Regions from separate parts of the Bradyrhizobium sp. RDI18 genome, predicted to be linked through region 1. Evidence: riboswitches for the same ligand, from Rfam matches in the RefSeq annotation. Region 1 holds a riboswitch; each other region holds the start of a gene.
The links. Region 1 has a riboswitch for S-adenosylmethionine ahead of ACFXS9_RS36715 (O-succinylhomoserine sulfhydrylase). Riboswitches for the same ligand answer to the same signal wherever they lie in the genome.
Positions count from the first base shown of each region.

Region 2: linked by a shared signal. The riboswitch ahead of ACFXS9_RS16740 (hypothetical protein) and the one ahead of ACFXS9_RS36715 (O-succinylhomoserine sulfhydrylase) in region 1 are both predicted to bind S-adenosylmethionine.
Region 3: linked by a shared signal. The riboswitch ahead of ACFXS9_RS29765 (homoserine O-acetyltransferase) and the one ahead of ACFXS9_RS36715 (O-succinylhomoserine sulfhydrylase) in region 1 are both predicted to bind S-adenosylmethionine.

Region 1 covers NZ_JBICRN010000008.1:5,729,150-5,736,935, reverse strand. Annotated here, with positions in the region: partial or broken gene ACFXS9_RS36745 (PQQ-dependent sugar dehydrogenase) at 1-432, shown strand, start outside; gene ACFXS9_RS36740 (acyltransferase) at 564-1,793, shown strand; gene ACFXS9_RS36735 (ABC transporter permease) at 1,805-2,938, shown strand; gene ACFXS9_RS36730 (ABC transporter ATP-binding protein) at 2,935-3,660, shown strand; gene ACFXS9_RS36725 (alpha/beta hydrolase) at 3,674-4,570, shown strand; gene ACFXS9_RS36720 (2'-deoxycytidine 5'-triphosphate deaminase) at 4,591-5,697, opposite strand; SAM riboswitch at 5,817-5,896, shown strand; gene ACFXS9_RS36715 (O-succinylhomoserine sulfhydrylase) at 5,967-7,160, shown strand; gene ACFXS9_RS36710 (SGNH/GDSL hydrolase family protein) at 7,335-7,786, opposite strand, start outside.
Region 2 covers NZ_JBICRN010000008.1:1,609,447-1,617,232, forward strand. Annotated here, with positions in the region: gene ACFXS9_RS16730 (MASE4 domain-containing protein) at 981-2,546, shown strand; gene ACFXS9_RS16735 (response regulator transcription factor) at 2,570-2,884, opposite strand; gene ACFXS9_RS16740 (hypothetical protein) at 4,041-4,490, opposite strand; SAM-I-IV-variant riboswitch at 4,650-4,749, opposite strand; gene ACFXS9_RS16745 (recombinase family protein) at 5,131-5,763, opposite strand; gene ACFXS9_RS16750 (hypothetical protein) at 6,174-6,365, shown strand; gene ACFXS9_RS16755 (SDR family oxidoreductase) at 6,989-7,738, opposite strand.
Region 3 covers NZ_JBICRN010000008.1:4,288,427-4,296,212, reverse strand. Annotated here, with positions in the region: gene ACFXS9_RS29780 (prephenate/arogenate dehydrogenase family protein) at 1-801, opposite strand, end outside; gene ACFXS9_RS29775 (pyridoxal phosphate-dependent aminotransferase) at 798-1,895, opposite strand; gene ACFXS9_RS29770 (chorismate mutase) at 1,923-2,771, opposite strand; SAM riboswitch at 2,935-3,014, shown strand; gene ACFXS9_RS29765 (homoserine O-acetyltransferase) at 3,097-4,299, shown strand; gene metW (methionine biosynthesis protein MetW) at 4,301-4,969, shown strand; gene ACFXS9_RS29755 (alpha/beta fold hydrolase) at 4,983-5,855, opposite strand; gene ACFXS9_RS29750 (TIGR02594 family protein) at 6,407-6,994, shown strand; gene ACFXS9_RS29745 (hypothetical protein) at 7,060-7,452, shown strand; gene ACFXS9_RS29740 (hypothetical protein) at 7,562-7,786, shown strand, end outside.

The sequences.
Region 1 (7,786 bases):
TTCTACGGCTGGCCGTACTGCTACTTTGGCGACCATGTCGACACCCGCGTCGAGCCGCGGCGGCCTGATCTCGTGCAGAAGGCGATGGCCCCGGATTATGCGTTGGGCGCGCATACTGCCTCGCTCGGGCTGACGTTTAACACTGGCAAGCTGTTTCCTGCCGAGATGGAGGGCGGCGCCTTCATCGGCCAGCACGGCTCATGGAATCGCAAGCCCCCTTCCGGCTACAAGGTGATCTTTGTCCCCTTCAAGGACGGCAAGCCATCCGGAGCGCCGCGGGACGTGCTCACCGGTTTCCTCAACGACAAGGGCCAGGCGCAGGGCCGCCCGGTCGGGGTGCGGCTCGACAAGCACGGCGCGCTGCTGGTGGCTGACGATGTCGGCAACACGATCTGGCGCGTGACGCCGGCGGCGAGGTCGGCATCGCGGTAAATCCCAGGGCCAGCCCGGCTGGGGGTACGCTCCGGAAGGGGCAGAGTTCCGCACGTTAGCAGGAACGAGCGCGCCGGCTCCACGTTGAACCCATGCCGGTTCCCAAATCAGTGGGATGGCAGCGTGGACGAATGGCCGTGTCACCACGGGTCAATGTGCCCCTCAGCAACTTGCGCGCGATTACCATCGTCATCGTGGTCGCATTTCACTCCATGCTGCCGTACCTCGCATCGCAACCGGCCGATCCCTTTCCGTTCGACGCACCGCCCTATCGCTGGATTGCATTCCCAATCCTCGATAACCAGCGCTGGTTCGGCTTCGACCTGTTCTGCGCGTGGCAGGATGTCAGCCTGATGTCGCTGATGTTTTTGCTGGCCGGTCTGTTCACGCCGTCCAGCCTCGGCCGCAAGGGGCCTCGCACCTACACCTTGGAGCGCTCGTGGCGGATCGGCCTGCCGTTCGTTTTTGCCGTCGGCGTTCTCAGCCCTCTCACCTACTTCGCGTCCTATCGGTTGACCGCGGCCGATCCCTCCTTCAGCACCTTTTGGCAACACTGGCGCGCGCTTCCGATGTGGCCTGCCGGGCCGCAATGGTTTTTGTGGCAGATCTTTCTGCTGGGCGCCGTTGCAGCCGCCGTCCACGCGTTCGCCCCGCATTGGCTTCGGGCATTGAGCGCACTCGTCGCCCGCGTTGCCGATCGCCCGCTAGTGTTCTTCATTGGGCTGGCGGCGCTCTCTGCGCTGGCCTATGTGCCGCTGGCGATGGCCTTCACACCGTGGGAGTGGACTTTTCTCGGCCCATTTTCATTTCAGCTCAGCCGGCCGCTGCACTACGTGGTCTATTTCTTCGCCGGATTTGCGATTGGCAGCCACGGCCCCGAGCACAGCATACTGCGTCCCGATGGTCCGCTTGCACGTCATTGGCTGGCCTGGCTTGCGGCCGCCATCGCTAGCATGTCCCTATGGGGCGGGCTCACATCGCTGACCATGCCGGAGTGGCAGGCGAGCGCGCCGCTCTTTCGACTGGCTTCGGCGCTGGCGTTTCCAGTTGCTTCCGCGGCCGCCGCTCTGTGTCTGCTCGCGATCAGCCTTCGGCTGCTGCAATCGCGCGACCGCCTGCTCGATAGCCTGTCCAGCAATGCCTACAGCATCTATCTGCTGCATTACGCCGTGGTCGTGTGGCTGCAATACGCGTTGCTTGATGTCGATCTCAACGCGATCGGCAAGGCGACGATCGTTTTTACCGCCGCGCTCGCCGCAAGTCTGGCTGCAAGCGCCGGAATAAAAATCGGCGTGAGAGTTCTCATTTCGCGCCATTCCGAGCCACGAGACGAGAGAGCCATCGCCAATCAACCGCGATAACGGATGCCGACATGTCGCTGGTACTGACACTTGCGTCCCGCAACCTGTTCCACGATCGGCTTCGCTTCGTCGCGACCATGGTCGGAATCGTCTTCTCGGTCGTCCTCGTCATGATCCAGATGGGCCTGTTCCTCGGGTTCGGCCGAATGGTCACGACCATGATCGACAATGCCTCGGCCGATTTGTGGATCCTGCCCAAGGGCGCCAAATGCTTCGAGGATCCTTCGCTGCTCGACGTCAAGCTGCGCGATCGCGTCGCAACCATGGAGGGCGTTAGCTGGGCCGTCCCGCTCGTGATCGGCTTCTCGGACTGGCGCCTGGAGCGCGGCGAGGTGACGCCGGTCTTCATTGTGAGCGCCGACCTGCGCGACGGCAGCCTGCAACCGTTCAACGTCGTGGACGGCAACGTGCAGGCGTTGACGCAAGGGGCGAACGTTGCGGTCGACCGCTCCTATTTTGACCGGCTTGGTGTCAGCGGCGTCGGCTCGACGGCAGAAATCCGTGGCCGCAAGGTGCGCGTGGTCGCGGTCACCGACGGAATCCGCTCGTTCGCTACGACGCCGTACGTGTTTGTGGACTTGAAAAACGCGCGCAACTACACCGGAACGCCGCGTGATCGCGCCAGCAGCGTTCTGGTTCGGCTGAAAAGCGATGCCGATCGGGAGAAGGCGCTCAGCGCCATTCGCGCGGAGGTTGGCGATGCAGAGGTTCTCACGTCGGACGATTTCCGAAGCCGCAGCCGGTCGTTCTGGCTGTTTGGCACGGGGGCCGGAGCCGCGCTGTTTGCCGGCGCATTGCTCGGAGTGATCGTCGGCACCGTGATCGTCGCGCAGACGCTTTACTCCAGCACCAAGGATCATCTGAATGAGTTCGCCACCCTCCGCGCGATGGGTTCCTCGAACGCCTATATCTACACCGTGATCATCTATCAGGCACTCATCAACGCCGTGATCGGATTTGCGATCGCCGCCGGGATCGGCTCGATCGTCGTCCAGATGACCGCCAAGAGCGCGTTGCCGATTGTCATCACGCCATGGCTGATGGCGGCGTTGTTCGCGCTGACGGTGGTGATGTGCGTAGCATCCGGCATTGGGGCAATCATCCGTGTCGTTCGTATCGATCCAGCCACGGTGTTCATGCGATGAATGACCATGTCGTCGAAGCCAAGTCGGTCGAGAAGACGCTGGGTCGCGGCGCCGGCGAGGTGCACGCATTGCGAGGCATCGATCTCGCGCTGCGGCGGGGCGAGCTGACGTTGCTGATGGGCCCCTCGGGCAGCGGCAAGACCACGCTGCTGTTGGTCCTCGGATGCATGCTGACGCCGAGTTCGGGCAGCGTCACCGTATGCGGGACGCCGACAGCCGACGCCGACAAGGAAGCGCTCGCCAGGATTCGGCGCGAGCATGTTGGTTTCGTATTCCAGTCCTATCATTTGTTCCCGACGCTGACCGCGACCCAGAACGTGCAATTGGCGCTGGATATTCGTGGCGAGCACGGCAGGCGCGCTGCGCAGAAGTCGCGGGACGCCCTTGCAATGGTCGGGCTCGAGCAAAAGGTGAACAGTTTGCCGGGCGGGCTCAGCGGCGGCGAGCAGCAAAGGGTCGCGATCGCGCGGGCTCTCGTCGCAAACCCTTCCGTCGTTCTTGCCGATGAGCCGACCGGAGCACTGGATGGAAAAAACGGCCAAAGCATCATGCGTATTCTCGCCGATACCGCCCATGAGCGTGAGCGGGCGGTGCTGGTCGTTACCCACGATCCGCGCGTGGTCCCCTACGCCGATCGCATCGTCGAGATCGAGGACGGTCTTATCGTGCAGGAGCCTACCGACCGCCCGCGCATGCCCACAGCCGTGCCGTTCCGGGCCTGACGCAAGGGCCGCCATGAGCCTGCGAGCCGAACTTTTGCGCATTGGTATTCGCATGCTGCTCAAGCGGCGCGGCGGAAGTCTCGATGTCGAGGCATGGCGGCGGAACATGCGTGCGATGGAACGGTTTGTGCCGCATCCGCCCGCCCGGAGCGCAACGGTCGAGATCGAGGCCGGCCGGGTGCGATTTCACCGGGTTACCATGCCGGCATCCCGGCCCGAGCGTAACGTGCTCTATCTCCATGGCGGCGCCTATGTTTCCGGCGCACCGGTCCATTACCGGCACTTCCTCTGGCGGATTGCCGACGCTTTGCAAGCCCGCGTCTGGGCGCTCGAATACCGGTTGGCTCCCGAGCATGTCTTTCCGGCGGCGCTTGAGGATGCGGTCGAGAGCTATCGTTGGCTTGCCGGCAATGCCCCCGACGTCCGTCAATTGTTCGTGGTGGGAGATTCCGCCGGCGGCGGCTTGGCGCTGGGCCTGCTGTTGAGGCTGCGTGACGATGGCAAGCTGCTTCCGGCCGCGGCCGTCGCCTTGTCGCCCTGGACTGACCTTGCCCTGACCGGCGCTTCGCTGAAGACGAATGCAGCGGCCGATCCGATGCTGAATGTCGAGGATCTCCCCGACCTGGCGAAGCTCTATCTCGGCGGAGCCGATCCGCGTACGCCCTATGCTTCGCCGCTCTACGGCGATCCCGCCGGATTGCCGCCGGTGCTTATTCAGGTCGGCAGCGATGAAATTCTCAGGGACGACGCTGTCCGCATGGCGGAGAAGCTGCAGTCGCACAATCCGCGCAGCAAACTCGAGATCTGGCGGCGCATGCCGCACGTCTGGCAATTGTTCGTGCCAGTGTTGCCTGAAGCCCGTCAGGCGATTGCGCAGATCGGCGAGTTCATCTCTGATGTCCGTGACTGAGGTGCGATCCGCGCAAGCGGTCAGACCCGGAAATGCTTGGAGAGCTTCAAGCCCTGCGCCTGATAGTTCGAACCGATGCGCTGGCCGTACATCGCATCGGGCCGTGACAGCATTTTCTCGTAGACCAGACGGCCGACGATCTGGCCGTGTTCGAGGATGAACGGCACCTCGCGCGAGCGCACCTCGAGCACGGCGCGCGCGCCCTGCCCGCCGGCACCGGCATAGCCGAAGCCGGGATCGAAGAATCCGGCGTAGTGCACGCGGAATTCGCCGACCAGGGGATCGAACGGCACCATTTCGGCGGCGTAATCCGGCGGCACCTGCACGGCCTCCTTCGAGGCCAGGATGTAGAACTCGCCGGGATCGAGGATGAGGCTGCCGTCTGATCGAGCCGGGATCGGCTCCCAGAATTCGTCGACCGCATAGCCGCCGCGACGGTCGATATCGACCACACCAGTATGGCGCTTGGCGCGGTAGCCGACGAATCCGCCTGTGTTCTCGCCGGAGAGATCGACCGACAGCGCCACGCCATTGGCGAGATCGGCGTCATCGATATCGACCAGGCGCTCGGCGCCATGCAGCGCGTCGAGCTCGTCGGCATTGAGGATGGCGTCGCCGGTGCGGAAGCGCACTTGTGATAGCCGCGAGCCCTCGCGCAGCAGCACCGGAAACGTCTTCGGGCTGATCTCGGCATAGAGCGGGCCGTGATAGCCCGCGCCGATCATATCGAAGCGACGGGTGCCGTCGGCAATCACGCGGGTGAAGACGTCGAGCCGTCCGGTCGAGCTCTTCGGATTGGCGGCGGCCACGATCTCCGGCGGCAGCGCCAGGCTTTCCAGGAGCGGCACGATGTAGACGCAATTGGTCTCCAGCACCGCGCCGTCGGAGAGATTTATTTCATGCAGCTTCAGTTCGTCGATGCGCTCGGCAACGGTCGCGCCCGGCCCAGGCAGGAAGCTCGCGCGTACCCGATAGGCAACGTCGCCGAGGCGCAAATCGAGGCTTGCGGGCTGGATCTGGCTCTCGACAAAGGGATAGGCCGGCAAGATGAGGCCCGCATCCGCCATCGCCGCGATCATGCGGTCGGGTAGAATTCCGTTACCGTCGGGCGGAAGCGTGAACGACACGGCGCGGTCCTCTGAGGTGGCCCTGGATGCCCAAATATCATCCAAACCTCGTAAATATGGGCTTTTAGGGGTTATCCGATGGCTGCCTTGACTGAAAGGGCGCAAGCGAATATCAGCATGACTTATCCCGTGGTGATTTGAGCCGGCCGGCTTGCAGCCACGTTAAATAAGTAGCTAAACAGGCCGGGGACACGTGTGATCCCGGCCTGTGGAAATTCTTCCAGGCCGGTTTTTTGTGACCATTTTCCGGTGGTCACGACGGAGGTCACATGTCTGAAGTTGGTTCTACCAAGCGTTTTCGTCCCGAAACCCGCCTCGTCCATGGCGGCACGCTGCGCTCGCAATTCGGCGAGACGTCGGAAGCGCTGTTCCTCACCCAAGGCTATGTCTACGACAGCGCGGAGCAGTGCGAGGCGCGCTTCAAGGGCGAGGATCCCGGCTTTATCTATTCGCGCTATTCCAATCCTACGATTTCAATGTTCGAGCGCCGAATGATCGAGCTCGAAGGCGCGGAAGCTGCTCGCTCCACCGCCACCGGCATGGCCGCGGTGACGACCGCGATCCTCGCACCGCTCAGGGCCGGCGATCATGTGGTGGCCTCGAAAGCCCTGTTCGGCTCGTGCCTTTACGTCGTGCAGGACCTCCTGCCGCGCTACGGGATCGAAACGACGCTGGTCGACGGCCTCGATCTCGCCCAATGGCAGCGCGCATTGCGGCCCAACACCAAGACCTTCTTCCTGGAGAGCCCGACCAACCCGACGCTGGATGTGCTCGATATTCCGGCGATTGCCGAGATCGCGCACAAGGGCGGCGCACGGCTGGTCGTCGATAACGTTTTTGCCACGCCGATCTGGCAGAGCCCGCTTTCGCTCGGCGCCGATGTCGTGGTCTACTCCGCAACCAAACATATCGACGGTCAAGGGCGCTGCCTCGGCGGCATTATTCTCTCGTCCGAAGCCTTCATCGCAGAGCACATTCACAACTTCATGCGCCAGACCGGGCCATCGCTCTCGCCCTTCAACGCGTGGGTCCTGCTCAAGGGACTGGAGACGCTGGGCGTGCGGGTACGGGCGCAGACCGACAACGCGGCGAAAATCGCCGAGGCGTTGGCAAGCCATCCGAAGATTGCGCGATTGATCTATCCTGGCCGCGCCGATCATCCGCAGGCGGAGCTGGTGAAGAAGCAAATGCGCGGCGGCTCGACGCTGATCGGCTTCGAGGTCAAGGGCGGCAAGGCGGCCGCCTTCCGGGTCCTCAATGCGTTGCAGATCTCGCGCATCTCCAACAATCTCGGCGACAGCAAGAGCCTCGTCACCCATCCTGCGACCACGACGCATCAACGGCTGACGCCGGAGGCGCGCGCCGAGCTCGGCATCAGCGAAGGCTTTATCCGCTTCTCGGCCGGGCTCGAGCATGCGGATGATCTGATCGAGGACTTTGCGCAGGCGCTGGAGAAGGCGTGAGCTCGCTACGCGCGTAGCCACACAACAGGCGTCGTCCCTGCGAACGCAGGGACCCATAACCACAGGGTGCGGTGAGTTAAGCAAGGCGTCAACCAACCACCGCTTCTAATCGCCGGGGCTGCGGCGTATGGGTCCCCTGCGTTCGCAGGGACGACGGCGCGGATCGTGCTTCGGCTACATCGGCCGATAGGCTCGCACGTCCGACGGCACGGCGACGCCGAGCTTGATCTGGCCGACCGACTTGATGATGTCGTCGCCGAGCAGTTGGGCGAAGCAGGCATAGCCCCAATCGCTCATGTGCAGGCCGTCGGCGATCACGAAATTCTCGATCGGAATCGCCTGCCGCTCGTGCCAGTCCTTCATCACCGCGAAGCGCGGGAAGACGCCGACCTTGCGAAGCTCGGCCGTCTTGTTCAGCAGCTTCATCATCTTGCCGGCGCTTTCGGCGTGCTCGTTGACCCGCGGCGAATATTGCGGATCGATCAGCACGACGTCGGAGCCCGCAGCCTGAATGCGTGCGATGCCTTCGTCGATGAGCTTGACGGTCTCGGCAGGATCGAGGTTGCGCAGCACCGCATTGGTGCCGACCTGCCAGATCACCAGATCCGGATGCAAGTCGATCACGG
Region 2 (7,786 bases), 4.1 Mb from region 1:
CGAGCGACGTGACGAGCGGCGCACAGGGCGCACAGATCGACGCGAGGAGCGGCGCACGGGTACAACTACCGGCACAGGTACAGGTCCAGCTACCGGCACACCTAAGTAATTCCACTGCTCGGCGAACTCGCTAATCGAACCCGCTACGCAGCCACCGCCCCAACTGAAACGGCGGACGTCGCCGCTCGCCCTTTTGCGCTGTGAAACTTCCTGTAAATGAGGCCTGCTTATCACCGGGACTTTCCCGTTTCGCATCGACGATGAACCCTCCGGCATGTCCGGCACGTCGTTGGGATTACCGGGACCGGTTTCGGTTGCAGCTTGGGCAAGGCGCACCGGCTCCGCCGCAGATGCAGGCGCGATCACCAAGGAACGGACGATCCGGGTGGCTTTCACAAACCCACCGCCCGTTGTCGCACCTAGCGCAGAACTTTCATGGCTTCACCTCGAACGACAGCTCGGTGAAAACGGAACGGCGTGCCGCTTCGCCTCATGCTAGTTCGGCACGATGTTCACCGAGCCAGCAGCGCCGCAGACCAAACAGGCCAGAGTCCAGCAGACCTGAGTCCATGGACGATGTTGGGGCAGACTGTCCAACCTGACATCGGTCCTGCGACTGCAACCGTGGCACTGGATGTTGCAGGTGACGTGGCCGGATGCGATCCAGTCGGCGGGGTTGCCGGCGGGGAAATGCCAGACCAGCGATTGTATCGTCGTCGTTGCATAAGGGCATGAGAGCGCCACGCGATCTGGTTGGCAAATTATCAATCTATTGGGGATGGGGGCCGCCGAAAAACACGGTGTCTCGCGGCTGTGGACAGCTCTCGATTACAGAAAGGTGCGGCGCAACACAATCCACCGCCACAAAATGACAAACTATAATGCAGGCTGGCCGCCGCAGATGCGGCCCGGTGGACTCTTTCCACTCATTGCCGATATTCTCATATGTCGAGAGTCGAGCGGACGTCTTGGTGTTAACAATGATTTCGGAGCACCATGCAGCCACTACCCTGCTAACCGATCTGCCGCCGACAAGGCGTCAAACGCGGACGGCAATCGCCGTTGTGTTGGTAGCATTGGTCGCTTTTGCGGTAGTGGCCCCGTTTTCAGGCAAGCAGGCGGCGGTGCTCAATGCATTCTTTCCCTCACTCGACGCGATTGTTTTAATCACTGACCTTATTACCGCCGTTCTATTGTACGCCCAGTTTTCAGTTTCCCGTTCGCGCTCGCTCCTAGTATTGGCAAGCGGTTATTTGTTCACGGCATTGATCGTCATCCCTCATGCCCTCACGTTTTCGGGCGCTTTCTCCCCGACTGGACTCTTCGCTGCTGGCCTGCAGACCGGATCATGGCTTTTCATCTTCTGGCACATCGGCTTCGCGGCGGCCTTGTTGGGCTACGCAATGTCCAAGGACATGGAGCACAGGCTCGCTGCCGAAAGCGATGTTGTGCGAGAAATCAGCTGGAGCGCGGTTGCCGTAGTTGCGTTGGTGAGCGGAATTACATGGCTAACTACAGGAGGCGAGGCGCTGCTACCGCCCATCATTCTAGATGCATCCCGGATGAGTCCCTTCGTGATTTATCCAATCTGGTTCACCATCCTGATCACCGCTGCGGGACTTGTCATTCTGGTGTTCCGCCGACGTTCGGTGCTCGATCTTTGGCTCATTGTGGTGGCGGCAGTGTTCATTGGGGAACTAGCCTTCAGCGGCCTGCTACCGACCGTTCGGTTTAGTGTTGGCTTTTACGCGGGACGCGTGTTTTCGCTCATTACCTCGAGTATCGTCCTGATCGTGCTGCTTGCACAAACGACATTACTTTACGTTCATCTAGCTCGGTCGAACGCTCTGCTGCAGCGCGAGCGACACAACAAGCTCATGAGCATGGAAGCAATGGCCGCCTCGATCTCACACGAGTTAAATCAGCCGATAGGAGCAGCTCTACTGAACAGTGAGGCAGCGCTGATGTACCTTAAGTCAACGCCGCCAGAAATTGACGACTCCACGGAAGCGATTGAGAGCATTGTCGAGAGCTCCATGCAGGCCAAGGCAATCCTCAACAACCTTCGCACCCTGTTCGGAAAAGCGAAGCTGACCAAGGAACGTGTCGATCTAAACAGCCTCGGTCTTGAGGTGCTGAAAACGCTAAAACCGGAATTGCGAGGCCGTCTCAATATCAAAACTGAGTTGGCAAGCGAGTTGCCGCCCGTTCTCGGTCACAAAGGTCAGTTGCAAGAGGTTGTTGCGAACTTAATACACAATGCGGTCGACGCAATGGCCTCAGAAGTTGCGCCTCGGGAACTGATTGTGCGGACAGAACGAGAAGCCAACAACAGGGTCGCAATCGCCGTCGAAGATACAGGCCCAGGTATCAGTCCGCAGAATACTGAAACTATCTTCGATGCCTTCGTTACGACGAAACCGACTGGTATGGGTTTGGGACTCGCCATTAGCAAGATGATTGTCGAGCGTCACGAGGGTGCATTGTCTGTTTCGAGCGCGATCCCGCACGGAGCCGTCTTCAGGGTAACATTGCCGGCGGCATAGCGGCGACTAAGGCGTGACAGCCCTCACAGTGCGTTAGAGCATGTCCCCAGCGGGTGCCCCGCAACCTTCTTAAGCGGCTCAATCAGCTCGTGCGTTGAGAATGGCTTAGTTAGAAACGCGACGCATCCAGAGTCCAGTGCAGCCTTGCGAACTGCGGAGCTTTCGTTCCCGGTCATGTGAATAACCGGCACGGAAACCCCGTCGGCTTTGAGACGATGCCTCAGTTCGATACCCGATCCGTCGTTCAGGTTAATGTCGAGGATGAGGCAAGCCTCCTTCTCAAAATCGGTGTGGTTCGCGAAGTCCGATGCTGATGGTGCGTTCTTCGCTCGGTGTATCCTTCATCGCGCCAAGTCAACAGGACAAACAGGCTTACCGTTCTTAGAAGGACGCCAAGCGGAGCAAATTGGTCGATTGATATAGATCAATAGTACAGACCTGAAGAGCATGGTGAACCATAACCGTGGAGGTCCTATGAAGAAATTCAGAGCAAAGAATGCGGTTTTGGCTGCCGTATTCGCGTGTGGAACGATGGGAACGATAGAGTTACCAACGGAAGGAAATCTTTCGTATCGTCTCATCCATTCAGGCGTCGCGATTTCGACATCCACGGCCGTCACCAATGGAGCAATTGGACCTGTCCGTCGTGCTCCCTGCGCGCTCATCCGGTATTATGTCGCTAAATACACTGCCGCCGCTGCTGAGGCGTGGGCTCGAAGTAAGGGCGCGACTGAGGCAGAAATTCAGACCGCTCGGCGATGCATCAAGTTCCAGCCGACAGTGCTTTTTGGCTAACCCGTCCAGCGGCTGGACCGTCACGCGAGGAGTGCTCTGTATTTCGTCGAGCCAGTGGAATTACTTACCTGTGCCGGTAGTTGTACCTGTACCCGTGCCGGTAGTTGTACCTGTGCGCCGCTCCTCACGTCGCTCTGTGCGGCCCGTGCGAAGGCTGAGAGGCGATGGCAGTGCCCTAAGCACCGGATCATTGTCGCGCAACGCGCCAGCCGCGATCTCGAGAAGCTAGCTGTCGGTCAACTCCTCGAGGGGCTTGTCGCCGTACTCGACGGTTTGAGCAGCGCGCCCCTCGAGCCGGTCGATAACCTCGCGCGCGGTGGGTAGGTCGCCCTGTACAAAAAAGCTGTTTCACGTCGAAATTTTTCCCCTCCGTGGGTGTCCGTAACGTCCCTACCTGCTTCTTGATCCTTAGCGTCAGTCACTTGGCCATCTCAGCGTCGCCTGAGAGTCAGGGGAGCAGCATCCCTGTTGAGAGCCCGCGTTGAGGGATCTTCGGCTATCGCTCGATCCCCTTTTGCTCAAGCGCTTTTCTCTTTTGCCTTTTCCTTTGCTCGATGACCCACAACCACGCAAAACCAATGGCGAAGACCACCATGACGATCAAAATGGCATACTCTATCATTGGAGTGCCCTGAGCTAATGTTCACCGATCAAGATTGCGGTTCGCTGTCTCATTCGGGCCTTGATCCACATCAAGAACTACTCGCCTTCCACGATCTTGACCGGCAGCTTGAGAGCAATCAGCCGCGCCTGCAGAAGGGACAGCGAAAGCATGTCCTTCGCATTGACGTAATGGGTGTTGTCGCCGGGATGGGACCCTACATTGAATTCGAGGAGCGGTCCGCGCCCAGAGGCGCGCTCCGGGCCGAGATCAATTGTTTTCAGCAGGTGATAAGCCCTCGCGAGCGGTCCGCCTGTGATGTCAAACCAATCCTCCCAGTAGCGCCTTTGGACCGGCTTGTCGAAATCCCCCGGTTCAATGCAGTGAGAGGAACAGATCTTCTCCACCTCATTGTCGGTCCGATGCGGAATGCCCTCGCGGATAAAGAATTGACGCCAGGTCGGCGGGGGTGGCGCGAACCTCCACGGGCCAAGCGTAAGTTGATAGCCCTCGCCGGGAATCTCATGCCAATACATGGTGTCGACCACCTGCGAAGGTGACGCCAACAGAGGCTGACTCGTCCGGTGAATGAAGGAACGGGCATCCCTTACGAACGCCGTCGTCAGGACAGCACCGGCACCGATTAGAAATCCACGTCGAGATTGCAGCATAAACAATCCTCCAGAATGGCACACGCATCTGGAGGACTGGCGACCTACTGTTGCCCATGCGGGCCACATCGTCGTGCCACCGTTGCCGGTCTAAGGCTGGTTGGCGGAGCCGTCAGGCCCTCTCAGGATGTAAGGCATCGCTACCATAGGCACTCGTAGTGTCAACGTGAGGAACAGAACAGTGGCAAAACGGTTCTCAAACCGAAAATTTTTCCCTCCGCGGGATGGTAGCGCAAATGAATGCTTTGCTTCACTTCCAACGGCTTTCAGGCGGGCTCGGAACGACCGCGGAGCCAGAGTTCGCCTGAGGCGAATACACCACTGCCCGTACCGATAATACGAAAACCGGGGTGGGTTTTGGGGAATGGCGGATTTGCCGGGGGTATTTGTTCAAATAAGCATGCTTCTCTCGGAAATTTTCCCCTCCGGTGGGCCGAGCCAAGGTACCTGGACGCGCTTTTCCAGATTCAATGCACATCGAGAAACTGTTCACGCCAGCGAAAACAACCAACTAGGTTCATGCCTTGAGGCCGAGGCGGTCGAGTAAGCGCGCAACCGTCATCGGCTGCCATCGACCTCCTCGCGATGTCTCGACACCTTGCTCGTTGAGCGCGGCGGCGATCCTCCGGGTCGACAGGTGTTTGATCGGCTCGACGATATCGCGCAACGACTCGGCGTGCTGGTCGGCGGCCTGCCTGTTCGTTGCGGCAGCAGTCGGGCTACCGAGCTTAACACCTCTGGCTTTCGCTGCCGCTGCTTTTGTTCTAGCCGAGATCATGCGACGTTCCTGCTCTGCAAGAGCTGCGTAGATGTGCAAGAGGAAGGGGGCGGCCCCTGGCAGCTCAGCCACGACAAACGGCACCTTGCGCGACATCAGGCCGGAGATGAAATGCACGTCACGCGACAGCCGGTCGAGCTTAGCGACGACGATCGAGCATTTTAGCTTGCGAGCCGCCTCCAGCGCGGCGGCGAGTTGCGGGCATCGATCAAGCGCGTCCGCTCCCTTGCCCGTCTCCACCTCGACGAACTCGGCGGTGATCTCGACCCCCTCGACATCGGCAAAGCGCGCGCAGGCGGCACGCTGCGCCTCAATGCCGAGACCAGAACGCCCTTGCTTTAGGGTTGAAACCCTGAGGTAAGAAACCGCCATGAGAATAAAGTCCCATTATCGTCACAGGTAATAGCACGTAATTGCAGGATCAAAAAACCTTCGCTGCGCAGCGCGGACGGTGCGATCGTGTTCTGCTGGCGAACCCCACGGTTTGTCTGGTGGCCACCCCGGTCCGTCGTTCTCTCCGTGGACGGGTAGCAAGCGGGCTGGGGTCGCGCCACAAACCGACAACCCACACTGTCCCATAGGACAATATCACCAGACAAATTAGTGAGTACGATTGCGGAGCCGGTCAGCTCATAGGTCAGAGGTCCGCTTCCCGATCGTTCAGTTAGTCCGTCATCGCCGGCTCATTCAGCGCGATATCGTCGTACTAAATCCGGCGGGTCTAGCTGAACAAGACTCTCAAGCTTGCATTTAAGCGCCCGCGTGGTGCAGAGGAGGATACGATGGCCGAAATAAATAAACTCTCCGTCGGTAAGGTCCTCGAGAAGCTGCGCCGCAATGACGCGCCGAAAAAATCGAAGATGATGCGGCTTGAAGAGGAAGCTGAAAAGATGGACGAAGAGATACAGCGCTTGAGAGCGGCAACACGACGGCTCAAGTCTGGACCGCGAGCTGGCACTACGGGGCGCGATTGAGATTTCCTAACACTTGCGGCGGCAGAGACGCTGGCCGCTCCAATATTGCCGCCCGACCACGGCAATTTCGCGCCCGGAAATCCTTCTACGAGAGCCAATTGACAACAATCGAATTGGCGTTTGCCGATGTCCGCTCACCGCCGTTCCCTCCGGGCGTAAACGCTGGGTACGTACATCACACAGCCAGCAGCAAGCAATCAGCGGGGCTGTATTTGTGACTCTGGGGGAAACGCTTATTCGAAAGACCACAGCTCGTAATTGGCTTGGCAGAGCCCCACGCCGAACTCTTCAGATCGAAGCCAACGCATGCGCCATGGCTGATGGGACATTCGGCCGAGAGGCCGCCTGGAGTTAGCGGTCGGAGAGTGACCTCCAGGCCAGGCAATCGGAATACGTGCAAATCGAGTATAGAATTTGAGCTGGTTACCCAGTTGCCCTTGAGTGAAATCCAGAGGCGCCGCTCCTTCTTGCCCCTCGACTTGTCCCTCGGACGAAATTGCAACGAAAACCTCTTGATATCTTAATACTTTAGTACGAGAGTTAGAATCTCTCCGAGCGCGCCACTTCTCTGGAAATGCGAACGCCAGCGGTCGCCGATTCCATACTCGATGCGGCGATCCTTTCTATGGAGTAGCCGGCGATCTCTGATCGGGCTTGAGTTTCTCGAACAGAGCGCTCCAACTCTCCCGCCGCGGGCCCTTGCCCCACACGATTTCGAACGTCACCCGCGAGGCGCTGGGATGCTGCATCGCTTCGACAAACGCCTCCGCGACATCGGTGCGGGCAATCCGGTGGCGAGGCGCCAGCGCGAGGGCGTCCTGACCCACAATGACGGCGTGCTCGCCGCCGGGGCGGTCGAGAAGGAAGCCCACGCGTATGATCGTATAGTCCAGGCCGCTGGCACGAACTTCTTCCTCGACGCGCCGGCGCCAGACGAGCGTGTTCCTCTTGAGGAGGTTGAGCAGGGCGCCTGCCAGGGAGGGCGTCGCGATGCCAATCGAGTTGAGATAGACGAAGCGGCCCGCAAGCCCGGCTTGCCGTGCAGCGGCGAGCGTATCCACCACGCCCTGATAATCGGTCGCCTTCACGAGACTTTCAGGCGCGTAACGTCCGCTCGGCGCGCCTGCCGTGAAGATGATGTGGTCAACCTTTGCGACCGCCGGGGCAAGCGTGTCCGCCTTGGTGAGGTCCCCGGCGATCACCTCAAAGGAGGCGCCGAGTTCGGCTGCGGCTCTCGCCGGATCGCGCGCCAGCACCCGAACATGGAAGCCCCGCTCATGCAGCAGGCGCGCGATCAGGAGCCCGGTGCCTTTTGTGCCGCCGATGACCAGGACGCGGCTTTTGCCGTCTCGCTCATCGGGCCTCCGGTTCAAGCGCTCTCCGCCGCGACGCGCGTGGCCAGGAAGAAATGGAACGCCACA
Region 3 (7,786 bases), 1.4 Mb from region 1:
GATGGCGCGGGTGAGCTTTGAAAGGTCCTCGTTGAAGGTGCCGAGCATTTCCAGCACGGCCTCCTTGTTGTTCAAGAACACGTCGCGCCACATCGTCGGGTCCGACGCCGCGATGCGGGTGAAGTCGCGAAAGCCGCCGGCCGAGAATTTGATCACTTCCGATGACGTGACCTGCGCCAGCTCGTCTGCGGTGCCGACGATGGTGTAGGCGATCAGATGCGGCAAATGGCTGGTGATCGCCAGCACCAGGTCGTGATGATCAGGCGTCATGGTCTCGACCTTGGCGCCCATGCCGGCCCAGAACGCGCGCAGCGTTTCGACCGCCATGGGGTCGGTGCCCTCGGGCGGGGTGAGAATGCACCAGCGGTTGATGAACAGTTCGGCGAAGCCGGAATCAGGACCCGAATGCTCGGTGCCGGCGACCGGATGTGCCGGAACGAAGTGAACATGGCCCGGCAAATGCGGCGCCATTTCGCGGACGATGGCGCCCTTCACCGAGCCGGCGTCGGAAACGATCGCGCCCGCTTTCAGGAACGGCGCGATCTCCTGCGCCACCTGCCCGCAGGCGCCAACGGGGATGCAGAGGATCACGAGGTCGGCGTCGTTGACGGCCTCCGCGTTGGTCTCCAGCACGCGATCGACGATGCCGAGCTCGGTAACCCGCGCGCGCGTCTTCCCCGAACGCGCGGTGGTGACGATTTCGCTCGCAAGCCCCTGGGCCCGCACCGCGCGCGCGATCGAGCCGCCGATCAGGCCGAAGCCGATCAGCGCGACGCGTCGGAAGATCGGTACCGTACTCACTTGGCCGCCATGAAGTCGCGCAAGGCATCGACGACGAGACGGTTGGCCTCTTCGGTGCCGATGGTCATGCGTAGCGCGTGCGGCAGGCCATAATTGTTGAGTGCCCGCAGCACCAGGCCGCGTTTGGTGAGGAACGCGTCCGCATCAGCCGAGGTCTTGCCCTTCTCGGTCGGGAAGTGGATCAGCACGAAGTTGGCGACGCTCGGCGTAACCTTCAGTCCGAGTTTGCCGATTTCCTCCGTCAGCCAGTTGCGCCACTCTTCGGTGAATGCCTTCGACTTCTGTATGTGCGCGGTGTCCTCGATCGCGGCGACCGCCGCCAGCATCGCCGGCGTCGAGACGTTGAAGGGACCTCGGATGCGGTTGACGGCATCGATGATGTGCGCCGGGCCGAACATCCAGCCGACACGCAGGGCCGCCAGCCCGTGGATCTTGGAGAAGGTGTGCGTCATTACGGTGTTTTCGGTGGTGGCCACCAGCTCCAGTCCGAGCTCGTAATCGTTGCGCGACACGTAGTCGGAGTACGCAGCGTCGAGCACCAGCAGCACATGCGGCGGCAGGCCGGCGCGCAACCGCTTGACCTCGTCGAACGGCACGTAGGTGCCGGTCGGGTTGTTCAGGTTGGCGAGCCATACCAGTTTCGTGCGCGGCGTCACGCGCGCGAGAATGGCGTCGACGTCGGCGGTGAAATTGGTCTCGGGCGCGACAACGTTCTTGGCGCCGTTCGCCATCGTCGCGATCGGATAGACCAGGAAGCCGTGGGCGGTCGAGATCGCCTCATCGCCCTGGCTGAGATAGGTGTGCGCCAAAAGGTTGAGGATTTCGTCCGAGCCGGCGCCGCAGATGATGCGGTTGGGATCGAGCCCGTAGGCGCGGCCGATCGCTTCGCGCAGCACGCGCGAGGTTCCTTCCGGATAATCCTCCAGATGATCAGCCACGTCCTTGTAGACTTCGATCGCCTTCGGCGACGGCCCGAACGGGGTCTCGTTGGCCGACAGCTTGAACACCTTGCGGCCCGGCTCCGGCACCGGGCTCTTGCCGGGCGTGTAGGGCGCAATATCGAGAATGCCGGGATTCGGCACGGGGCGGTTCATCTTCAACTCCGGAATTTCGGGCAGCGTTTAAGGCTTCGCCGACCCGTTCGGGGGCACCGTATAGCGTGTTGCGTGGCTGCCGACGAGAGCCGACGAGCGCACCGAGGCGCCGGCCTGGATCAGGGCGGTCTTGATCTTTTCGAACCCGGTGCCGGCATCCGATACCAAAAGCGCCGCGCCGTCGAAAGCGGTATCGGGCACGGCGACGATTTCGGCGAGCGGGGCGAGCGCGCGGGCGATATCGGCGTTCCACCCCGAGACGCGGACGCTCCACATCTGCACCTCCGTCACCATGGCATCATCGGCCACGCGCGAGATCACGAACACCGGCAGCGCGGCCGGATGATCGGCGCGTTCGAGGAACGGCAGCCGGGCAATGATTTTTGGCGCGCCTTCGGCTTCCAGCGCGCTCCACCACGGCGTGCGGCTCGAGACCGCCGAGACCAGCGCCAGATCGCCCTTCGATTTCGCCACGGCTTCAACCGCGGCCTGTGCGCTGAAATGGCCGACATAGGGCACGACAAAGCCGAAGTGAAACCGCGCCGAATCCCGCATCGCGGGCTCACCGACCGAGACGTCCGCATGCACCGAGAACGGCGCCTGGACGTAAGTAAAGGTCGAGATGATGACGCGCCAGATGCTCTCGATGGTATCGAGCGGCAGGATGCCGCGATGGCGCTCGACCAGGCTGCGCATCATGCTGGCCTCGCGCGCGGGCCGGAACGCCGACCCCACCTCCTGGGTCTGCTTCACCTGGATCAGCCGGTCGATGATGTCGCCGCGCGCCATCAAGAGGCGATGGACCTGCTCGTCGATCGCGTCGATCTCCTTGCGCAATTCCTGCAGCGAGGGCGGAGCCGGGGGTGCCTTGGACATGTTAAAACCTTCAGCGCCGGATCGGTCTGAAATCACCACCCAGCAAGGGCATTGATTAGAAAAGACGGCCGTCGAAAGCAAAGAGAAACGTCAGGTCCGCCATGATCGCCGCAGGGTTAACCATACGGCTGCCTTGACGGGGGACCTGCTTCGGACTAGCTTTGTTCCATTCCGTGGTCATTTGAGCCGGCCGGCTTGCAGCCACGTTAAACAACTCGCTAAACAGGCCGGGGACAGATTGATCCCGGCCGAACCTTTCGTTCAGGCCGGGTTTTTTACGGCCTGATTTCTGTCTGTAAGGACCTCCGCGAGGAGGAAGGTCGGGATGACACCATTGCAGTCGGTACCCAGTCCGTCGATTCACAGCGAGGACCGCGCCCACGAGGCCGATCATCCGACCTCGCCGGTGGCCAAATTCGGCATCGAGCAGCCCTTGAGGCTCGATTGCGGCATCGATCTCGCGCCATTCCAGATCGCGTACCAGACCTATGGCGAGTTGAACGCCGACCGCTCCAACGCGATCCTTATCTGCCACGCGCTGACGCTGGATCAGCATGTCGCCAACGTGCATCCTCTGACCGGCAAGGCCGGCTGGTGGGAAATCATGGTCGGTCCGGGGCGCCCGCTCGATACCGACAGATATTTCATCCTCTGTTCGAACGTGATCGGCGGTTGCATGGGATCGACCGGTCCGGCCTCGACCAACCCGGCGACCGGCAAGGCGTGGGGACTGGATTTTCCGATCATCACCATCCCCGACATGGTCCGCGCGCAGGCCATGTTGCTCGACCGGCTGGGCATCCAAACATTGTTATGCGTGATCGGCGGATCGATGGGCGGCATGCAGGTGCTGCAATGGACGGCAGCCTATCCGGAACGGGTGTTTTCGGCGCTGCCGGTCGCCTGCTCGACGCGCCATTCGGCGCAAAATATCGCATTTCACGAACTCGGCCGGCAGGCCGTGATGGCTGATCCGGACTGGCATCATGGGCGCTATTTCGAGCGCAGCACGCATCCGCATCGCGGACTGGCGGTGGCGCGGATGGCAGGGCACATCACCTATCTTTCCGACGCCGCGCTGCATCGCAAGTTCGGGCGGCGGATGCAGGATCGCGAACTGCCGACGTTTTCGTTCGATGCGGATTTCCAGGTCGAAAGCTATCTGCGCTATCAGGGCTCTTCCTTTGTCGAGCGCTTCGATGCCAACAGCTATCTCTATCTGACGCGGGCGATGGACTATTTCGATATCGCCGCCGACCATAACGGCGTGCTGGCGGAAGCGTTTCGCGGCATCAAGACCCGCTTCTGCGTAGTGTCGTTCACCTCCGACTGGCTGTTTCCGACCTCGGAATCGCGCGCGCTGGTGCATGCGCTGAACGCCTCCAGCGCGCGGGTGTCGTTCGCCGAGATCGAGACCGACCGCGGCCACGATGCCTTCCTGCTCGACGTGCCCGAGTTCTTCGACATTTCTCGCGCCTTCCTGGAATCCGCGGGCAAGGCGCGCGGCCTTGACGGTACAGGCGGTTGATATGGCCCTTCAGGAGCAAGCGTTGCCGCTCGGCGGCATAGCGCCCGATCGCACCGGTAAATATCGCACCGATCATCTCCTCGTCGCCGAGATGATTGCGGCCGGCTCAAAAGTGCTCGACGTCGGCTGCGGCGACGGCGAATTACTGCAGCTCCTGGAGAGCCGGGGCATCGATGGCCGCGGCATCGAGCTGTCGCGCGAGGGCGTCAACCGCTGCGTCGCCAAGGGCCTCGCCGTGGTGCAGGGCGACGCCGACACCGACCTCGTCAATTATCCCGACGACGCTTTCGATTACGTCATCCTGTCGCAGACGCTGCAGGCGACGCGGCAGCCGAAACCGGTCCTGGAAAACCTGCTGCGCATCGGCCGGCGCGCGATCGTGTCGTTCCCGAATTTCGGCTTCTGGAAGATGCGGCTGCAACTGCTCGTCGGCGGCCACATGCCGCGTACCGAAAACCTCCCGGCGACCTGGTACGACACGCCGAACATCCATTTCTGCACGATCAAGGATTTCGTCCAGCTCTGCGACGAGATCAACGTCAAGATGGAGCGCGCAGTGGCGCTCGATCTCTACGGCCGCCCCGTGCCGCTGAACCTGCCCTGGTGGGTCTGGAACATGTTCGGCGAGCAGGGCGTGTTTTTGCTGAGCAGGGGCGGGAAGGGGAAATAGGGACCGCAGCGGCTCACACCACCGCCGCCACCATCGACCGCGGATCGCGCGCCGGCCATCGCCCGGCTTCCGCCAGCGCGATGAACCGCTCCACCATCTCGTTGAACAGCGCCGGCTCTTCCAGATTGAGCACGTGGCCCGACTTCGGGAAGAACGAAAGCCCTGCGGCCGGCAAATGCCGCTTCAGGAACAGGCTCGGTTCAATACAATTGTCGTCCTCGTCGCCGCACAGGATCAGCGCCGGCGTCGGCACGCGTCGGATCGCATCGTTCATGGTGTAGATCGACGGTCGTGCGCCTTGAAAGCTGCGCATGGTGTTGGCCGAGCCCCTGGCATCATGACGCGCCAGCGCGGCGTAGAAATCGGCGTGGCCGCGCGGGTCCTTCAGCAAAAACGGAATCCGGCTCGGCGCCTCACGCGTCACCTTGGCGACTTCAACCGATCCGATCGCCTCATATTGCTCGGCATTGGCGACGCATTGCGCGCGGAAGGCGTCGAGCTGTTCGAGTGACGAGCCGGCGCCGACGGCGGCGAGCGTCATCGACAGCGCGCGCTCCGGCGCATTGAGGCCAACCTGCAGCGAGGAATAGGAGCCCATCGACAGGCCGACGAAATGCGCTTTGGCAATGCCGAGGTGATCGAGCACGGCGAGCGCGTCGGTGTAGAAATACTCGTAGGTGTAGACTTCGGCCGAGGGCGGCACGTCGGAAGGCGTATAGCCGCGCGCCGAATAGGCGATGCAACGATGGCCGCGCGAGAAGTAGCGCATCTGCGGCTCCCAATTGGTGTGGTCGGCAGCGAACTCGTGCAGGAAGATGATCGGCGTCCCGCTTCCGGCCTCCTCGAAATAGAGACGCACGCGATCCTTGGCGACGGCATAGGGCATTTCGGATTCCTCTCGATTTTCTTGTTATTTCGTAACTTCATTGCGCAGCTAACCCACAAAATTGCAATTAATTTTCGGGGCTGCAATGCGGCAGGAAAGGTTCATTTTCGCCATCGAATTGTCGCGGAATCACCCCGAAATTGTTTCCTCGCCGCCACATAAAATCTTCCTCTCGTCACATCCCGCAACACAAAACGCCGGCCGCGTTCGTTCGTAGACGAACGCAAAGTGTGGGAGTGTTAGAGGTTCAAGTATGAGTCAGTTGTTTGCGTTTCGCCGGTCGCTTCGTTTCGTCGCGTTGGCACTATGTTCGGCTTCCATCTTCGTATTTGTCTCTCCAGCTTCAGCAAAACCAAATCACGGCGCAGGGCGACACGCTCGCGCTTATCACGCCGGTCATCACGTCAAGCATCATTACGCATATCGTCACCATCGCCATGCTCTCAGGATGTCGCGCTGGGAGCGCAGGGCTGCACGCATGCAGGCGGGCGGCTTTGTCGAGAACAACCCGAGCTTCATGGGAACGAGCTTCATGGGGAAGCCGCGCCGAGATGGCGACACCCGGCGGTTTCGTTTCGCCCAACACGGTCAAGGCAGCGCGCGCCGATCGCGCCGGCCGTCGCGCCCGGCTCAGGCACGCCCGGCACACATCGCGCTGGGAGCGCGCGGTCACGCAGATGCACGCGCGCGGTCTTGCCGACGCCAACGCTAGCGTCACGCCGGGAACGAGCGTCGAATCCAATTCAACGGTGCCGCCGACCAGCGGCGCGATGGCCTCAGGCTACACCTCATCGAACGTCGTCGCCGAAGCACGGAAATATCTCGGCGGCAACCCCACGGGACGCGGCAGCCTGTGGTGCGCGCGGTTCATGAACATGGTCCTGCAACATTCCGGCTATCGCGGCACCGGCTCGGACATGGCGAGCTCGTTCGCGAAATACGGCCAGCGCATTTCCGGCCCGCAGGTCGGCGCCATTGCGGTGATGTCACGCGGCCGCCGCGGCGGCCATGTCGGCATCATCACCGGCATCGACGCCAAGGGCAATCCGATCATGATCTCCGGCAACAGCGGCAACCGCGTCCGCGAGTTGCCAGTCTCGCGCGGCCGTATCTACGCCTACGTCATGCCGACGAGCTGAGGCGGATTGCGTCGCGGCGCTTCTTTTCCTCGCCCCGTTCCTTGCGGGGCGAGGCTGCAGGCGGGGTGAAGGCCGGCGGGAAATGCGGGCTGATCCATGAAGCGCAGGCGGCTGCGGATCCGAATAGAGCTGGGATGGTTGGGCAGTCCAATGAGGCCGCCGCAGTAAAGGCGCGGGCTCCGGTCGATTTATCTCGCTACTGGCGACGAATGGGCGCAGCATTCACAGCAGGCTGTCAAACAAGGAGCCCGCTCATGAATGGCACCATATTCAACAGTAAGGGAACCCGCGTCGCTGTGGTGGTCGGTCCCGAAATTTTCGATCTTAGCGGCAAGAAGCTCTTTGACCTCAAGGGCAAGAACATCTACCGGCTATCCGGTGAATTGGTTGGTCATCTAAATGACGCGAGCGGTTCGGCGAAGCGGCTCGACAAGGCGACCGATCGATTGTTCTCGTAATTGCGATGCCTAGTCCCCGGTTCAGCGGCTGGCGCGGGTTGCCTGGACGAATGCCGCTTTGTTCGAGAAATCGATAGCTATTTGCGGGGAAAGGGCGCACGGTCGATACATGACCATGCGCTCGCGACGGGAAATGATTCATTTCAAGCGTCCGTTCCATCTCAAGGGGGTCGGCCGGCTGTTGCCGCCTGGTGCTTATGAGGTCATCACCGACGAGGAAATGATCGAAGGACTTTCATTTCAGAGCTTCCGCCGCGTCGCCACCATGATCATGGTCCCCGGCGCGGCGCCGCACCAAGCTTCGACGGAAATGATCTCGATCAGCTCGGTCGAT